4 regions of the Pradoshia sp. TA40_28 genome follow, and region 1 is predicted to be linked to each of the others. Evidence: predicted binding sites of a transcription regulator. Region 1 holds the regulator's gene; each other region holds the start of a gene.
What was found. Region 1 encodes Rex, which represses fermentation and respiration genes when NADH is low (regulators of the CRP and FNR family bind a similar motif). Its sites were predicted from a motif close to TTGTGAAATATTTCACAA; they were not measured.

Region 1 (3,218 bases):
ATATCCACCAGAATTTTTAAATTGCTCTTGCAGACGGTCGTAGTCTTTTAAAACCCGATTATACTTTTGTTCATCATTATAGACAGAAGGATCAGCCATTGATTTTTCTAAGGATCTTAACTCAGCTTCTTGTTTTTGTAAGCTTTCAAAAACAGAAATCATTTCATCCCAAATAGAACGATCTGATTGTAGGCCTGTATTTTGGGCCAAGTATCCAATCGAAACTTCCTTAGGTTTATAGATTTCTCCGCCGTCATGTGAAAGGTGCCCGGCAATGATTTTAAGCAGGGTAGATTTACCTGCACCGTTTCTGCCAACAAGAGCAATCCGGTCTTTCGTTTGAATTTCGAGCTTAATATTAGATAAAATTGCTTCAGCACCATAGTATTTGGATACATTATTAACTTGTAAAATAATCATTATTCTCACCTCAGAAAATACATACCTTAAGTGTAGCCTACAGGGGACAAGCACTGCAACTTAATAGAAAAATTGTGAACGTCCACACAAAAATTACCAAAAACATTTAAAATATTATAAAATAGGAATAGGAGAAGAACCTTGAGTTTATTTCCCTATTTTAAATAAGGGAAAAACTCGTATGGTAGTTGTAAGAAATAATCAGAATTCCTGTTGCATAATCCTATTGTTTTACTAAATAGATGAAATTGCGATAATATAACGAATCCATAAAATAAATATATAAGAATAGGCTCAGGATAGCAGGAATTATGGCAACAAAGAAAACTTCTGATATAATTCTTATGTGTCACCCAATTGCATGAAAAGGAAATAGTTATTGATTTGATTTTGGGAAAGACGCTAACAAGAATAAAAATTATTCGTTCCACTGTAAGTACTGATATTGAAATAGAGGCTTTAATAGCCGCTTTTAGCCGCTTCATTAACTGTTTATGGGTTTGAGCAAAGTGTTAGATGAAGGTATGGCTTGGGGATATAACCAATTAGGACCAGCAAAGCCAACTTGATCATATGGAATACTGATTGACTAGATAGAAAAGGGAGAAGGGAATTCATTTTGCAGGAAAATACTAAAATACCGCAGGCTACAGCCAAGCGACTGCCATTATATTATCGATTCATACAGAATTTACACGCATCAGGAAAACTACGAGTTTCTTCCGCTGAGTTAAGTGAGGCTGTAAAAGTAGATTCAGCCACCATAAGAAGAGATTTCTCATACTTTGGAGCTTTGGGCAAAAAGGGCTATGGTTACAATGTAAATTATCTATTATCCTTTTTTAGAAAGACCTTGGATCAAGATGAAATTACAAAGGTTGCTCTGATTGGAGTCGGTAACCTGGGTACAGCATTCTTAAACTATAATTTCATGAAAAATAATAATACAAAGATTGAAATGGCGTTTGATGTTTCTCCTGACAAAGTAGGAACCTTGATTGGAGATGTTCCGCTGTTCCATATGGATGATTTAGAGAAAAAATTGGCTAAGCAAGATATTAAAGTAGCCATTTTAACGGTTCCTTCGCAGGTTGCCCAATCGATTACCGACCGTTTAGTATCCGCGAACATCAAGGCTATTTTGAATTTTACGCCGGCACGACTAAATGTGCCTGACAGCATTCGGGTTCACCATATTGACCTTGCAGTAGAATTGCAATCATTAGTTTATTTCCTTAAACATTATCCATCTGGAAACACGGAAGAATCAGAATAAAAAAATCTCGAAGGTTAATACCTTCGAGATTTTTTTTATTCCTTTGGTTTTTCATTTTTCATTTTTTTAATTTGCTTATGAATCATTAATAAGCGGATTCCTGAACCAACATCTAGTGTGGCTAGTATAATTAAGAAATAGGTGAAGAAATCCCAACCGCTGCGTGATACATTTTGAACAGCGAAAAAGATAAAAATAGCACCTAAAATTAAATAAGTTGTTGCCATATACAAGGGTGAACGTCTCATAATAAACCTCCGATAAAGCTTTGAACTTTATTAAGCTCTTCCATATATTTTTCTATATCTTCTTTTAAAACTGATTGCACGATTACGACTAGTGTATTCATAGCCACATGAGCAAAAATAGGAACGATGATTCTCTTTGTTTTAACATATAAATAGGCAAATGTGAATCCCATTGCCGTATAAAGCAGGATATGGACAAACTCCATATGAGCCACAGCAAAAATAAGCGAACTGATTAACGCACTTAGGAAAAAGTTCAATCGTTTATGTAAGGTACCAAATACAATTTTCCTAAAAACAATTTCTTCTAAAATGGGCCCCAGTATTGAACTGACGATTATAACAGCCGGCACGGCCTCAATTAGGGCTAGAATATTTTGTGTGTTTTCAGAGCCAGTTGGAATGCCCATAGTTTGTTCAATGGTACCTGCAAGGGATTGTGAAAACAAGGCTAGGAATATCCCACCAATAGCCCATCCGACTGATGCTCCAACACTTGCGCGATCAGATATGTCTCTATTATTTCTTTCATGTCTCAAAAGAAATAGAGTAATGATGAAGGCAAGAATGAAACTTATTACAATCCAATACCCCGCTGCCAATATCCTCGCCCGTTCCAAGGGAATATCTGTGTTCGAGAAGTAGGCCAACATTAATGGCCCTCCAAGAATAGAAGAAAATTGCATAGCTATATAGGTGATTAAAATTGACCAATAATGTTTTTTCAAATCAAAAAAGCTCCCTTAATCATTTATATATGTTCAAAAACGTATATCTTTAATTTTAACCGTTTTTACCTCATAGTTACAATCACGAAACATTTTCCTTTGACTCCACTACCATATTTATATAAAAAAGGATATTTTAACTCGTTTTGGGGAAGATAATTAAATGATGATAAAATTTAAAAATTTTAACTTATATCACTTGCAAATCATTGTCTATTTATTTAAACTATAAATTGTGTTAGCACTCAACGTTAAAGAGTGCTAATAAAAATGGAGATAACTTTAAGGAGGTAGTTTTACTTGTTAAAGCCACTAGGAGATCGCGTTGTGATTGAACTTGTCGCACAAGAGGAAAAAACTGCAAGCGGCATCGTGTTACCAGACACTGCCAAAGAAAAACCATCTGAAGGCAAAATTGTAGCGGTAGGAACAGGCCGTGTCCTTGAGAATGGTGAGCGTGTAGGATTGGAAGTATCTGAAGGCGATCATATTATCTTCTCTAAATATGCAGGTACAGAAGTTAAATTCGAAGGTAAAGAATACTTA
Region 2 (3,218 bases), on a different contig from region 1:
TGGCCCAATAGCTCTTACATCTTCATATCGATCATCTTTTAAGCTTTCAGCCAATGATTGGGCAATTTTCTGAGGCGATTGCTTCCATTGCTTTGCCAAAGCAAAGCAGGGAAATGCCAAGTCACCGTGCGCTTTATTCTTGGGTATTTCAATCAAAGATAAGCATGTCTCAAGTGCTAAATCATCCTTGGTTAGTTCATTAATATGAGAAGCCACATCCATTTTAATATCCATACTTTTAACCTCCAATGTTAAAATAATAAAAAAAGCCCGTCTCTTAATAATTATTAAGAGACGAGCTTGTAAACCCGCGGTACCACTCTGCTTGTTCTAATGAACCACCTTATCTTTATAACGGAAAGACCGGCCCAAACTACTAAAAGATGTTCGAATGAGCATTTCAGAAGCGCGTTCCTTAAAATCACCAATACCAGGCTCCCACTACTCCCGGCTCGCTATAATCTGTATTTTAAGTACTATTCTTCCTCAAAAATTGTATCAATATTTATTTATATACGAATAGTATAAATGGTCTAAAAAGAATGTCAATATATACTATGATTTTTGGAGGATTAACTTGCTCATTACTGCACAAATAGGTATACAATAGAATTATAATACTTGGCGAAGGGAGTATTCTACTATCATGAATAAAGAGAAAAGGCTGGCTATTATTAAGCAAGTAATCCAGAATAATGAGATTAAAACTCAGGAGCAGCTGGTTGAAGAATTATCAAAGCAAGGATTACATATTACTCAAGCTACCATTTCCAGAGATATTCGGGAATTAAGCTTAGTAAAATATCCATCGAAGACCGGTGGGACGAAATATGGCTTTATTGGGGAGCATAAGTACAATGATACAATGAAACTCCGGAAAAAAATGCAGGATGCCCTACTGAATATAGAAAGAATTGAATATTTTATTATCATTAAAGCATTACCAGGTCATGCACACTCATTTGGAGCCATTTTAGATGAGCTTGATTGGGATGAAAAAGCAGCAACGATATGCGGGAATGACACATGTATGATTATTTGTCGGACAGTTACTCAAGCAGAGGTGCTGGAAGAAAGACTAAAATCGATTGCAAATTTGTAAGAAAAATATTTTAAACATTTAGAGTATTTTATGCATGAAAATATACATACATTTATCCTGTTAAGTAGGTATTGTGAAGAGATTATTAAATATTCATACAAGAAATAGTTTATTTAAAGAGATTTATGTGAAGATTTACACATTATTTATGTGAAAAATCTCACATATCTTTTTTTTCACTCCTGTACACTAAAAATGTAAGAAAAATAAGGTGTGCAGGAGGAAAGGCAAGATGACAAATCCAATTCATGTTACTTCTGAAATTGGTACGTTAAAAACAGTTATGTTAAAGCGTCCTGGAAAAGAAGTAGAAAATCTTACTCCAGAATATCTGGAGAGGCTATTATTTGATGATATCCCGTATTTGCCGATTATTCAGGAAGAGCACGATTATTTTGCTAATACATTAAGAGATCAAGGAGTAGAAGTATTATACCTTGAAAAGCTAGTTGCTGAATCGTTAACAAATCCTGAAGTGAAAGAAGAATTTGTTAGTCGTATGCTGGAAGAAAGTAACGCAAAGGTACAGGGTACTTTCGAAAACCTTAAAGAGTACTTATTATCTTTTTCAAATGAAGATATGATAGAAAAAATTATGTCTGGTATCCGTAAAAATGAACTGGAAATCAGCAAAAGAAAACATCTGTATGAATTAATGGAAGACCATTATCCATTCTATACAGATCCAATGCCAAACCTTTATTTTACGCGTGACCCGGCAGCGGCAATTGGAAATGGGTTAACGATTAATAACATGCGTGAGCCTGCAAGACGCAGAGAATCCATGTTTATGGAGTACATTATTAAACATCATCCAAGATTTGCTGGTAAAGATGTTCCTGTATGGCTTGACCGTACTTATAATAACCCGATTGAGGGTGGAGATGAGCTGGTATTAAGCCCAGAAGTAGTCGCAATTGGAGTTTCAGCCAGAACTTCCGCTAAAGCAATCGAAAAGTTTGCATTGAACATCTTGAATAAACAGGAGCAATTCAAGAAAGTAGTCGCTATTGAAATACCAAAAACTCGTGCATTTATGCATCTGGATACTGTATTTACAATGGTAGATTACAATAAATTTACGATGCACCCAATGATTCAAGGACCTGGCGGAAAAATGAATATCTATATTCTTGAAAAAGGTGCTGATGAGAATTCAGTATCCATTACTCACCGTACAGATCTTAAAGAAACTTTGAGAGAAGTACTTGAATTGCCTGAGCTTGAAATCATTCTTTGCGGTGATGGAGATGAAATCGCAGCTCCACGTGAACAGTGGAATGATGGCTCCAACACATTAGCGATTGCACCAGGTGTGGTTGTTACATATGATCGAAACCAAGTGTCAAATAGAGTCCTTCGTGAACATGGTGTCAAGGTTATTGAGATCAAAAGCTCGGAATTGGCTCGCGGTCGTGGGGGCCCACGCTGCATGAGTATGCCGCTTGTACGTGAAGATATTTAATCAATAGATAGAAGTCAGTTATCTTTGGAAGGAGAAGTTGTAATGATTAAAACAAGACCAGATCTTAAAGGTAGAAGTTTCTTGGCTGAAAAAGATTTCACTGAAGAAGAATTCTTACACATGATTAATTTTGCCGCTGAGTTAAAAGAAAAGAAAAAACAAGGCATTCCACATCGTTATATGGAAGGTAAAAATATTGCCCTATTATTTGAAAAGCCATCCACACGTACTCGTTGTGCATTTACGGTAGCTTGTACTGATTTAGGTGCACATCCGGAATACTTAGGAAAAGATGACATTCAACTTGGTAAAAAAGAATCCATCGAAGACACTGCTAAAGTATTGGGTCGCATGTTTGATGGTATCGAATTCCGTGGCTTCGAGCATTCAAAGGTGGAAGCTTTAGCTGAGCACTCCGGAGTACCTGTATGGAATGGTCTTACAGATTTATGGCATCCAACACAAACATTGGCAGATTTCTTAACAGTACAAGAAAATATCGGCCATTTAAAAGGCGTTAAATTTGTATATGTTGGAGATGGACGTAACAATGTTGCGAACAGCTTATTAGTTGGTGGAGCAAAAGTTGGTATGGATGTACGTATTTGCTCTCCTGAATCCTTATTCCCTGAAGCTTCTATTGTAGAGCTT
Region 3 (3,218 bases), on a different contig from region 1:
CCTTTTCTTTCACAATCTAACATAATAATTTTTCCTTCATAAATATAAGCAGTAAAACTTTTATCTATGGAAAGTTATTCCGTATAATAGGTAAGAGAGCATCCGAGAAAAGTAAGGAGCAAAAATATGAAATATTTCCAATCAGAAGAGACCGGCCAATTATTAAATGCAGTTGGAGAAAATATATTTATCTGTGACAATACCTTTACGATCGTATTTATTAACCGTTATGCCGAACAATTAATACAGCGCCTAAGCCCTTTTACCGGTCTATTGAGTGTAGAGGATTTTATCGGAAAAAACATATCCGACTTTCATCGATCAAATGGAAGCCGCCAACGGACAATACTCGCTAATGGACCGTTCCCTTATACGAGCAGAATCATATTATTTAATACATATACTGCCAGCATTGTTGTAAACCCCTTTTCATTCAACGATGGTTCAACCGGGTATATGCTTACTTGGAAGGATGTAACAGATTATGAAGAAGAATTGAACAAAGGGCAATCGATGATGGAAGAAATGTACGCCCCAATCATTAAAACCATCCTTGATGATGTACTATTAATGCCTATTACTGGATCTATATCTGAGGATCGTCTCCAGAAGATTAAAGAGAAGGCTTTAGAAGAAAGCTCGGATAAACAAGCTTCATTTATGGTTATTGATTTTACTGGCATGACTTCATTAGATGAAGGATATATCGTAATGGAATTGGAAATCATCTCTCAATCTCTTGTTCTATTAGGTACAGAAGTCATTTATACAGGACTTTCCACTACTCTAGTTCGCCAAATTGTAAGCCAGGGCACCCAAATAAAAAATGAAACATTTGCTACGTTTAATCAGGCCATGCATTATATCTGTAAATTAAAAGGCTACCAATTAATAAAATATTGAACTCTGTTTACAGCTTGATTTTCTTAAATCAAGCTATTCTTTTTGTCAACTAATATGCAAACTTAGGACAATTGATCTACCCTTCTTTGTGACAATATTGTTTCATAAATTTTAATTAATTATAATAATTTTAGTTTAATTATAGATATTTACCATTCTACGTACTAATATAACTATTATAAATAGTCATTATAAAAACAACTAATTAATAACATGTACATAGGGATAAACCTATTATGTAATTAGAGTTATTAAAAACCCATCACTTCATTCACACAGAAATAATTAGTTGCTTGTATAATAAAGATGACAGAATTTTTATAAATGGTTTTTTTTAATCAACTTTGTGAATGAATGAACAATATATAACGATTTGAAAGGTGTGAACAGGTAAATGGAAGTATTGGATCTCGCTCGTTTTCAATATGCAGCAACTACAATCTATCACTTCTTCTTTGTACCGCTCTCCATCGGATTGGTATTTTTAGTTGCTATCATGGAAACATTATACTTTTTTAAGAAAAAAGAAATTTATCTGAACATGGCAAAGTTTTGGGGACATATTTTCCTTATCTCATTTGCTGTCGGAGTAGTTACAGGTATTATTCAAGAATTTCAATTTGGGATGAACTGGTCAGATTACTCCCGCTTTGTCGGTGATGTATTTGGTGTTCCATTAGCGATTGAAGCCTTACTGGCTTTCTTTTTAGAATCCACATTCATTGGTGTATGGATGTTTGGGCGTGACCGATTGCCAAAATGGGTTCACTTACTATCCATATGGCTTGTATCAATAGGTACCATTTTATCTGCATTATTTATTCTTGCTGCGAATTCTTTTATGCAGGAACCTGTTGGGATTGTGGTGGAGAATGGAAAAGCTGTACTAAATGATTTCGGTGCTTTTATCACAAATCCTCAGCTGCTTGTTGAGTTTCCACATACGGTTCTTGGCGCTTTTGCAACAGGAGCATTCGTAGTCGGTGGTATCAGTGCATTTAAAATACTGAAAAAACAAGACCTGGAAGTATTTAAGAAATCATTTACGATTGCTATGATTGTAGCGATGATCTCAGGACTTGGAATTGCCTTTACTGGTCACTGGCAGGCACAACATTTAATGTCCTCACAGCCTATGAAAATGGCAGCAAGTGAAGCACTGTGGGAAGACAGTAGTGACCCGGCAAGCTGGTCAGCGATTGCCAATATTGATGCAGAAAATCGTGAAAATAAGTGGTCTCTTGAAATTCCCTTTGCTTTGAGTATCCTTGCCTATAACAGCTTTGAAGGTTCTGTCGAAGGAATGAATACACTTCAGGATAAATATACAAAGCTTTATGGTGAAGGAGATTATATCCCGCCTGTTAATGCTGTATATTGGAGCTTCCGCATTATGGTAATCTCTGGAGTTATGATAATGGGATTAGCAGCATTGGGACTGCTATTTATCAAGAAAAATAGTTTAGTGAATCAATCACTCTATTTAAAAGCAATGGTTGGCGCAATTGCCCTTCCATTTATGGCCAATACGGCAGGCTGGATTATGACTGAAATTGGACGCCAGCCATGGACAGTTTTTGGTTTCTTTACGACGGCACAATCCGTATCTCCAAATGTAACAGCAGGAGAGCTGCTAACATCAATCATTGTATTTTTAGGAGCCTATACCGTTCTTGCTGTCGTATTAATCAATCTTATTGTGAAAGAGGTTAAAAAGGGGCCTAACAACACAATCGATACAAAACCAGATGTAGATTTATTTGACAAGGAGGCCTTCGGAGCATGAGTTTAAATGAGTTATGGTTTATCCTTGTAGCTGTGTTATTTATCGGATTCTTCATTTTAGAAGGATTTGACTTTGGAGTTGGAATGTCAACCCGCTTTCTCGCTCGAAACCAAAAGGAGCGTAATCAACTGGTTTCTACCATCGGTCCCTTCTGGGATGCAAACGAGGTTTGGCTTATTACAGCCGGTGGCGCAATCTTTGCTGCATTCCCCGAATGGTACGCGACAATGTTCAGCGGATATTATCTTCCATTTGTTTTATTCCTCTTGGCACTGATTGTGCGGGGAGTAGCCTTTGAATTCAGACACAAGGTACACGAAAAATGGATCAGCTTTTGGGATTGGATGATATTTGTTGGCAGTATCATTCCTGCATTTGTACTGGGTGTTTTATTTACCAGCCTTGTACGCGGTATGCCAATTGATGCTTCTAAAAATATGTACGCAAGCTTTGGAGATTATTTTGATCCCTACTCGATCGTTGGCGGAATTGCTATGATTGTGTTATGCCTTGTTCATGGTTTAACATT
Region 4 (3,218 bases), on a different contig from region 1:
CATTTCAGGTGTAAATTGAGGCAATCGCTCAAATGAGAATGCTTCTTTTCCTGAAGTTAATGTATCGCCAATTTGATAAGTTCCTGTATCATATAATCCAATAATATCTCCTGCTACTGCCTCAGCAACATTGTTTCTTTCCTCAGCAAGAAATTGTGTTGAATTATTTAGTTTCATTGGTTTGCCAGTTCGGCTCAATTGGACAGTCATTCCTCGTTCAAATTTTCCGGAACATATACGTAAGAATGCAATTCGGTCACGGTGCATTGGATTCATATTAGCTTGTATTTTAAATATAAATCCTGAGAAAGTATCCTGAATCGGTTCAACTGGACCTATGGAAGAAGGCCGAGCTTGAGGTTTTGGCGCAAACTCTAGATACGTATCCAAAAATGTTTGAACACCAAAGTTCGTCAGAGCACTCCCAAAAAATACAGGAATTAATTCGCCATTTCGTACTTTTTCTCGTGAGAATTCATTGCCTGCTTCATTTAACAAGAGAACTTCTTCCAATGTTTGCTCATATAAAGGAGATTCAACAATATAATGGTCTCCTGCTACTTCACCTTCATTGTTTAATTTCAGATATCGTTCTTCATCCTCGGCTTTAAACATTTCAATCCGGTTGTAATAGCGATCATAGATCCCGAGGAAGTCTTTCCCCATCCCGATAGGCCAGTTCATTGGATAAGACTCTATTCCAAGTACCTCTTCCAGCTCAGCCAATAGCTCTAGCGGTAATTTACCTTGTCGGTCCATTTTATTAATAAATGTAAAGATTGGAATGCCTCTCATACGGCAGACCTTAAATAATTTCAGTGTCTGTGCTTCTATCCCTTTGGCTGCGTCAATAATCATAACCGCGCTGTCCACTGCCATTAACGTACGATACGTATCTTCACTGAAATCTTGGTGGCCAGGTGTGTCAAGGATATTAACACGCGTCCCATTATAATCAAACTGCATAACACTGGACGTTACAGAAATTCCACGCTGTTTCTCAATTTCCATCCAGTCACTTGTCGCGTATTTCCCCGTTTTACGTCCTTTTACAGTACCCGCATCACGGATTGCGCCTCCAAATAACAGCAATTTTTCTGTTAATGTTGTTTTACCTGCATCCGGGTGAGAAATAATCGCGAAGGTTCTTCTTGATTCAATCTGTTCTTTTAAATTAGTCATGTGAGCCATCCTTTTATATATAGTGAAACTTTCTGACAACTATTCATTTTCTGGTATCTCCAATCATACATCAAAGCTAGCTAAATGCACTAAAATTGCTATTTGATCCCCAAACCTATTAAGAGTGGTGACCCCTATATAATTGGAATCCTTAAATACATCTTATCAACTATACCATGTAGAAAATTAATATGTGAATAGGCGAACCATAAGTTTTAATCAAACAGTCATATTTTCTCATATGTAGTGAATCACAGTCAATTCGAGTTCATTCAAGTATTTCATCAACTATTTGGGCAAAGTAAGTTTACATAAAAAAAACGAGCAATAATGCCCGTTCCTTAAGCTACTTTTTTTCTATTCGTTAATTTCTTTGTTATATAACTGATCACTAGTGGTGCAGCTGCAGCAATGACTCTTTTTAAGATTTTATTTTTCAAAATAATCACCATCCTTATCCTTTCTTTACCCGTATTTCTTGGAAGATAATCACACGATTAAGCATGATTTACCTCAATTGAAGAAAAGAGCCTATCAGAAAAGTGAATAATTTCACATACTTATTGATTAATTAAAGAAGTCATAGTAGTTTATTAAATGGACATTTTTTCATCACAGGAGGATTTAACATCATGGAAGAACAAGGATTACAATATTTAGTTGCCCTTGCCAATAAAAAGAAAAGGTTGTTAGACCATTTCCCACTCCATTATTTCTTAAGAGCAATGATGGCAGGAATTTTTGTAGGTTTTGTTATCATTACCTGCTTTAGAACAGGAGAATATTTCAGAGTAGCGGACTCACCTTTCGCTTACCTATTCCCTGCACTTTTCTTTGGAATTGCATTGATTTTAATTATTTATGGCGGTGCAGAGCTCTTTACGGGTAATACAGCTTATTTCACTGTTGCCTATATGCGTGATGCGGTTACACTAAGAGATTTAGGTCGAAACTGGGGCGCTTGCTATCTTGGAAATGCTGTTGGAGCCATTTTCTTCGCTGTTTTATTTTATCTTACAGGTATATTCAGCCACATTCCAAATGACCATTTAATGCATGAAATTGTATCTTATAAAATGCATGGGTCTGTTACAGCTTTATTCTTTAAAGGGATCCTTTGTAACTGGCTTGTTTGTTTAGCTTGTTACTTGCCTAGCCAGGTAAAAGGTGACGGAGCTAAAATGGCAATGATGATTGCAGTCGTATTTTTATTCTTCTCATCAGGTTTTGAGCATAGCATTGCGAATTTATCATTATTCTCAATTGCATTAGTCTCTCCACACCCTGATACTATTACAATCGGAAATGCCATCTACAATTTGATTCCAGTTACGTTAGGTAATATTGTCGGTGGAGCGATTTTTGTAGGAATGTTATACCAATTCTTAAGTAAATCAAGCACTAAGCTTCAATTACAGGATAACATGAATAAAATCACGGAAATCACAGAGAAAAAGGAAAATATAAAATAATTCATACTTAAAAACAAACAGAAAAAGACCAATTCATAAAAATGTGAATTGGTCTTTTTTCATTCAACTCATGACTGCCTCTTTATGGATGTGAATCATTTGATAATCCTCTCCATCAAGTGTTTGCTCCAATAAATGAACTAAATGATAATGATGAGTGAAAAAAATCACCTGAGTCTTTTTAGATAATTCTTTTAAAATAGATAATGTGATTTTTGATCGTTCATTATCAAAGTGAACTAAAATGTCATCCACGATAAACGGAATAGGCTCATTTTCTTCGCAATATTTTTCAATACTGGCCACCCTTAAAGATAAATATAATTGGTCTTTTGTCCCATCACTCATCGCTTCAATTCCAATTTTTTCGTTATTCCTAAGACCCATCAGAACTTCTTCATCCTTATCATTATAATCAACGATTAATCCGTCAAACGAGTTCAAGGTTAATTTCGCAAACAGGCTGGACGCTCTTGTAAGGATTGGATTTTGATTCACGGACCGGAAATATTCAATTCCTTTTTGTAATACAAAAGAGGCCATTTTCTTTTGCACAAATTGATC

Region 2: the regulator Rex is predicted to act here: its motif matches at 1,251-1,268, upstream of arcA (arginine deiminase).
Region 3: the regulator Rex is predicted to act here: its motif matches at 1,248-1,265, upstream of AC58NB_RS12105 (cytochrome ubiquinol oxidase subunit I).
Region 4: the regulator Rex is predicted to act here: its motif matches at 1,723-1,740, upstream of AC58NB_RS09810 (formate/nitrite transporter family protein).

What each region holds. Positions count from the first base shown of each region.
Region 1 covers NZ_JCATZO010000016.1:4,904-8,121, forward strand. Annotated here, with positions in the region: gene AC58NB_RS16050 (ABC-F family ATP-binding cassette domain-containing protein) at 1-420, opposite strand, end outside; gene AC58NB_RS16055 (cyclic pyranopterin monophosphate synthase MoaC) at 720-785, shown strand; gene AC58NB_RS16060 (redox-sensing transcriptional repressor Rex) at 1,037-1,696, shown strand; gene AC58NB_RS16065 (YdiK family protein) at 1,732-1,944, opposite strand; gene AC58NB_RS16070 (CPBP family intramembrane glutamic endopeptidase) at 1,941-2,672, opposite strand; gene groES (co-chaperone GroES) at 2,973-3,218, shown strand, end outside.
Region 2 covers NZ_JCATZO010000010.1:40,806-44,023, forward strand. Annotated here, with positions in the region: gene argS (arginine--tRNA ligase) at 1-234, opposite strand, end outside; T-box leader at 288-499, opposite strand; gene argR (arginine repressor) at 647-1,102, shown strand; gene arcA (arginine deiminase) at 1,335-2,567, shown strand; gene argF (ornithine carbamoyltransferase) at 2,610-3,218, shown strand, end outside.
Region 3 covers NZ_JCATZO010000008.1:45,255-48,472, forward strand. Annotated here, with positions in the region: gene AC58NB_RS12100 (STAS domain-containing protein) at 127-903, shown strand; gene AC58NB_RS12105 (cytochrome ubiquinol oxidase subunit I) at 1,298-2,689, shown strand; gene cydB (cytochrome d ubiquinol oxidase subunit II) at 2,686-3,218, shown strand, end outside.
Region 4 covers NZ_JCATZO010000006.1:100,853-104,070, forward strand. Annotated here, with positions in the region: gene AC58NB_RS09805 (peptide chain release factor 3) at 1-1,182, opposite strand, end outside; gene AC58NB_RS09810 (formate/nitrite transporter family protein) at 1,815-2,654, shown strand; gene AC58NB_RS09815 (AAA family ATPase) at 2,718-3,218, opposite strand, start outside.